2 regions of the Vibrio sp. B1FLJ16 genome follow, and region 1 is predicted to be linked to the other one. Evidence: predicted binding sites of a transcription regulator. Region 1 holds the regulator's gene; the other holds the start of a gene.
What was found. The regulator PurR, encoded in region 1, represses purine synthesis genes. The targets are predictions, from matches to a motif close to TNANGNAAACGTTTNCNTNA.

Region 2: the regulator PurR is predicted to act here: its motif matches at 2,015-2,034, upstream of folD (bifunctional methylenetetrahydrofolate dehydrogenase/methenyltetrahydrofolate cyclohydrolase FolD).

What each region holds. Positions count from the first base shown of each region.
Region 1 covers NZ_HG992749.1:1,981,279-1,984,414, reverse strand. Annotated here, with positions in the region: gene KHN79_RS09000 (TfoX/Sxy family DNA transformation protein) at 98-691, opposite strand; cyclic di-GMP riboswitch class I at 808-897, opposite strand; gene purR (HTH-type transcriptional repressor PurR) at 1,170-2,174, opposite strand; gene torD (molecular chaperone TorD) at 2,612-3,136, opposite strand, start outside.
Region 2 covers NZ_HG992749.1:916,526-919,661, forward strand. Annotated here, with positions in the region: gene KHN79_RS04255 (lytic murein transglycosylase) at 1-922, shown strand, start outside; gene folD (bifunctional methylenetetrahydrofolate dehydrogenase/methenyltetrahydrofolate cyclohydrolase FolD) at 1,082-1,942, opposite strand; tRNA gene KHN79_RS04265 (tRNA-Arg) at 2,149-2,225, shown strand; gene KHN79_RS04270 (helix-turn-helix domain-containing protein) at 2,382-2,660, opposite strand; gene KHN79_RS04275 (DUF3581 domain-containing protein) at 2,768-3,136, opposite strand, start outside.

The sequences.
Region 1 (3,136 bases):
ACAGTAGGTATAGACAGCTTGAGGCAGAAAAAAATTTCAAAAAAAAACCGCAGACGAAGCTGCGGTTTTAGAAGTTTAAGGAAATTTAGCTGAATACTTATCTCGAAAGAGCGTTTTTCAACTCTTCTCGTCTAGATTGAGGTACGACGCTCCAATGAGTGCCGTTTATTGCGCCTTCTAAGGCCCAGAGCAGTTCAATGCTAACCTTTGCTGAGTGAGAGTCACGTATCGCTTTATAAGCGCTTAGTGCACCTTCTTCTTCAAGCTGTTCTACTGATTCAATACCAGCTTTTTTTAGCATTCGCTCTGTAGCGAGCCTTAAGTTAGGCAGATCTTTCAATCTGTCTGGCTTGCTAGTTGCTTGTTGTTTTTTTTCTAATTTAGCTTGTTCTAATGACTGCTTCGCCACTTCGACTAAGCGCTCACTTGATTCCCATAAGTCGTTGGAAATCGCGTAGTACTTAGTAACTACCGGAAACCCACGCTTTTTATAAACGTACGGTTTTAGTCCTTGTGTCTCGAAGTTAGATGAAGTCTGTTGGTCTGCTCGTATATGAAGTTGATCATTTACAACAAGTGCAAACATCGTTTCATCTGCGAAAAGCCCGAAGCCACCAAACATAGAGCGCGACTTGATCGTGCCAAGTGGCTCAAATAGCTTCATAGAATCTTTGAGTATCGGTTTATCCATGATGTGTTATCTCGGTGTAATTAATATTACGCCACCAAAAGTCAGGTCCGAGAGAATAGCAAATACATACAAGAATAATGTCATTAAAGGGTAAACTCATTATATGCATATTTGCCATCGGCAACCCCGCTACCTTTCATTCTATCAAATGGTTAAGGCCGGAAGCTTTGCGTCCCACCCTTTCGGATGGTTTGCCCTGTGCGTGACCATATGAGGATACTTGTTATCTTGAATTAACATCACGTTTTAGCGATCAAAATGTGATTTTCCTTCAAAAAATTGCAAGGTATTTATGGGTGCTTGTTCATATGTAAAAGATGTGATTATGCATGAGCTAGTTACTGTGTGATATGGATTGTAATTATATAAAACAGTGCTTTACTAATGTTATTTTTACGGTATGGGACTACGATAAAGAGACTAAAAATTTAATTTATCTGGATAAAAATAAGCGCTCATTAAGAGCGCTTATGGAGAGTTAGTTAAGTTTCTTTACCGTATTTCGGACGACCAACTCTGGTTGCATTTCAAAAATGCGTTTTTCGTGGTCTTTATCTTTAATACGTTCTAGTAGAATTTCGAACGCATTTTTACCAACACGACGTTTAGGTTGGTGAATCGTCGTCAATGGCGGAGAGAAGTATTCTGCCAACTCAATGTTGTCATAACCAATTACGGAAATATCGTCAGGGATCTTGATGCCGTTTTGCTGTAAGCGACTCATAAGGCCTAATGCCATCGTATCGTTAAAGCAGAAAACCGCTGTTGGGCGTTTTTCCATTGCCGTAATTTTATCCGCAACCAAAACAGCAGTGTCACACTCGAAATTCCCTTCAAGAATCCAGTCTTCATTCACAGGAATGTTTGCTTCTGCCATTGCTCGGCGGAAGCCGACTATACGCTCTTTACAGGCTAACTTATCAAAATGGCCGCTTAGGCAAGCAATATCAGTATGACCGTTTTCGATCAGATATTTGGTTGCGATGTAACCGCCTTCTTCTGAGTTATCCATGATTTTGTCGGCTTGTGAACTTTCCGGACCCCAGTCCATGACAACTTTTGGAATGTTAGAGTGGCGGTCGAGCATCTCATTTAGCTCTTCCGTTAAGTCAGAACACATGACTAAGATCCCATCAACGCGTTTTTCCGCAAGCATACGAATGTAATCGCGTTGCTTTTCGTAGATACCACCGGTATTACATAAGATCAGTGTGTAACCTTGACGGTAACAGTAGCTCTCAACACCATCAATGACTTCAGAGAAGAACAGGTTAGTCGATTGCGTTACCAACATACCAATAGTACGAGTTGAGTTACATTTCAGACTGCGAGCAACCGCACTTGGTGCATAGTTAAGCTCATCAACTGCTTTCATAACTTTTTCTTGCGTTGCTTCTGCAACAAAACGCGTCTTATTGATAACGTGTGAAACTGTGGTGGTTGAAACGCCGGCTAATCGAGCAACGTCTTTTATAGTGGCCATAAATGGTGTCCTGTATCGAGCTACTTAATATACCATTGAAGATAAACCGTTCTGCCTAATCCCTTTCGCAAACTCAGTGCAATAATCGCTTGCACACAGAGTTCGCATAGCGTTGGTTTCTCCTGAAACAGTAAAAGGTTTGTAGCGATATAATAGGCTGAGGCTGCCGATTTTCCTAAATTGAGCGAAATAGCGAACTTCAACCTGTAAAGAAAACACAAAAACCGCTATTATTTCAGCGGTTTACATGAAAATCATATTTAATCGTTTGCGTTCACATTTTAGCTCTATATGGACGAGCTCGCAATAATAACAGCAATAATTTTGCGTATTTCAAGTCACATTTTGATGGCTAAAAAAGTTAGTGTTTTCAATCAGGTTAACGCAAGAGAAAATCCGCAAACCTGGTGTGAGAATTTTCTGAAAAAAGACAATGCCTATTCACCAGTAAGATAAGTACTGTCTAGTTTGCAAAATGCAACGAGTAATTGTGCAACGCTGGCATAGAAACCAAACTCATCTAATTGATGACACTTTGCAGAGAATTGAGGCAACCAAGACATGAGTTGATGCTCAATGAAATGGTTCTGCTGAACAAAGGCTTCTTCCATATGCTTTTCCTGCTCGTACTCGTTGGAGCGAATGATCATGTTGCCCAAAAAATCGAGTTCTACGGCTAGGTGATCAGCAGGTTCGTTAAGTTTGTCATCGACTTGTACACCAAAATCTGCCATCAACTTTGCCATTTCTTCCGCTGGCTTATCGTTTAGTAAACCAGATTTACCGATATACATAGAAGCATAGGGCAGAGCACCGTACTTTTCTGTTTTAAGAAACAATTCACAAAAGTCAGCTGCTAATTCAAGCTGAGCGTCTTCACGGTCTTGCAGCCGGTTTAGTGCATCGACGAGGTTATTAACCGCGAGTTTCAGAGACTCGTTTTCACCTAAGCCAGCTAAAAA
Region 2 (3,136 bases), 1.1 Mb from region 1:
TTTTGCGAGCAGTGAAGGTTTTGAAGAATACTTGGATAAATTACGAACTGAAGCGCTCGCTCAGGGTATATCTGAACAGGTAATCAAAGACGCTTTTGCGAATGTTGAGTATAAGCCGCGTGCGGTTACGGCAGATCGAAACCAGCCAGAGAAAAAGCTGACGCTGGATGAGTACATTCCTCGCGCCGTACCTGAGTGGAAGGTTAAGCAAGCTAAAGATTTATACAAGGAGCACTACACGGAGCTAAAGCGTATTGGTGATCAGTTTGGTGTACAACCACGCTTCATTGTTGCACTTTGGGGGGTGGAAAGTAACTTCGGTAAGTTTACAGGCAATTACCGTGTGATCGATGCACTGTCTACGATGGCATTTGAAGGTCGCCGAGAAGAGTTCTTCCGCAAGGAAACCATGGCTGCACTGCAAATCCTGGATCAAGGCCATATCGAACTGGATAACTTCAAAGGCTCATGGGCAGGTGCGATGGGTCAGTGTCAGTTTATGCCGAGTTCATTCCTTCGCTTTGCGGCGGATGGCAACGGTGATGGTAAGAAAGACATTTGGCAAACAGAGGCGGACGTTTTCGCCTCAACGGCCAACTATCTGAGTGAGTCTGGGTGGGATAAAGATTACACCTGGGGTCGCCAGGTAAAAGTCCCGAAAGGTATTGATCATAACCTGGAAGGCCGGACTCAGGAGAAAGGTAAGTACTTGCAAGAGTGGAGTAAGCTAGGCATCACCAAATATGATGGCAGCCCGCTACCTAAACTGAATAATGACATCAAAGCCTGGCTGATTATGCCTGACGACGATAACGGCCGTACGTACCTGGTTTACAACAACTACAATGTATTGATGAAGTGGAACCGCTCTTACTACTTCGCTCTTGCCGTTAGTCACTTAGCGGATCGCATCATCTACTAATGGTTATCAGACCTCCGGATCAACATAGCATCCGTGGCATATTGCATGAGTGATTAAAGCGGCAGCATCACTGGCTAGATTCACTCAAATAGAAAAGGCTCCTTATTCAGGAGCCTTTTTCATATCCAAAATTTCTTGATTACTTAACCCGAAGTCAGGTTACTTAGCAGTATGGAACTGCTCACAAGCCAGCATGGTATTTTCGATCAGGCTTGCAACTGTCATCGGGCCAACACCGCCAGGTACCGGAGTAATGAAGCTCGCACTTTCACGTGCTTTATCGTATTCCACGTCACCAACCAGTTTGCCAGAGTCCAGGCGGTTAATGCCAACATCAACAACAACTGCGCCTTTCTTAATCCACTCTCCAGGAATGAAGTTAGGTTTGCCGACTGCAACAACAACAATGTCTGCTTGACGAACGTAGCTCTCTAAATCTTTAGTGAAGCGGTGACAGGTCGTCGTTGTACAACCCGCAAGTAGCAGCTCAAGTGTCATCGGACGGCCAACGATATTGGAAGCTCCTACAACAACCGCGTGTTTACCGCGCAGGGCGATATTGTATCGGTCGAGTAGGGTGATGATGCCTTTTGGCGTACAAGAGCGAAGTTTAGGAATACGCTGAGCCAGACGACCGACGTTGTATGGGTGGAAACCATCAACGTCTTTCTCCGGATGAATGCGTTCCAGAACGTGTGTGCTATCAATACCAGCCGGAAGCGGAAGCTGAACTAAAATGCCGTCAATTTCACTGTCGTTGTTCAACTCATCGATCAGCGTTAGCAGTTCTTCTTCAGTGGTTGATGCCGGAAGGTCAAAAGACTTGGAAACAAAACCCACTTCTTCACAAGCACGACGCTTACTACCAACGTAAACTTGAGAAGCTGGATCTTCACCAACTAGAACAACTGCCAGACCAGGTGCACGCAGCCCCGCTTCAACGCGAGCTTTTACACGTGCTGCAACTTCAGAACGAACAGTTTGGGAAATGAGAGTCCCGTCTATATTTTGAGCAGTCATGACTTTCCTTATAAATTTTTAGAAGGCAAATAATTCTGCGGCGCATTGTCGCAGAATTTCTAATTAACATCTATACGCAAACGTTTGCTTTGGGTTGTTTTTGAACACATAACGTTTCAGTGACCTTTTTTTAGGCATTCAGATCATAATGTTAATAAAAGCCGTTGATTTAACCATTTTAACTCGTATAATCCTGTCCCTGTAGCGCGCCCTTAGCTCAGCTGGATAGAGCACGTCCCTTCTAAGGATGTGGTCATAGGTTCGAATCCTATAGGGCGTGCCATTTATTCTGCAAAGCCCCGATAGCTCATTGAGTTGTCGGGGCTTTTGCTTTTCAGGTGTTTTAATCTCTGTTTAAGCTATGAGTGCTTGGCGTACTCCTGTTAAACATGACTCAGTTTGGGAGGCCGCCGAGTTTCAAGTCGAAGTTATATAGTTCCTAGTACCCCAAAGTCTCTTTTATATTCTCAATATTATCGGCTATCCAAAGTTTATCGAATGGTCCCCAAGAGTTGATTTGGTAGTGGCCATTTTTAGTTGCGCCTGAATAAACACAATCAATATCGAGATCAGCTAACGCATTAATCGTGTCCTGAGCGGTACGTCGTGGGATATCTATCTCTTTCTGTATTTTAGGCAGGGTGTTGATGCCACTGTCGATTAGATTGGCAATGAGTAGCCTGCGGTAGAACGACGTTTTGGTTTTACTAATGGTCATTTATCTTCCTTGAAAAACAAAGAAGAGCTCATTTGAGCTCTTCTTTCGTTATCTGATCACCCAAGAAGGCTGATCGATGATTCTGTGATTTGCTCTTAACAGGGGAGCTATGCTGCAGTAGAAAACCCGTTAAGGAAAGTATTTTTTCTTACATGGAAGCGTTCTACAAGGTCATCTACCGCTTCTTGTTCGTATGGTTTTAGACCTGTCGCTACCATACGCTTCGTTCCTGTGCCGACTTCCTCGCCGTCTTCCTTAAAAGCGAAGTTCATCGTTACCAGACCTCTTTTCCCTTCAACATCGAAAGTTGCACCTGTAAATTCAACTTCAGGATGCTTTAGATCTAATCGAGAGAACTCAACTTCCATGCTTTCATAAATAACCAGTGGGCGCTGGCAGTTAATCATCATTTGTTTCTCTTCCATCAGAGGAACCATGATGTGCGGGAAGTTCATGCCCGAAAACTGTACGTAGTT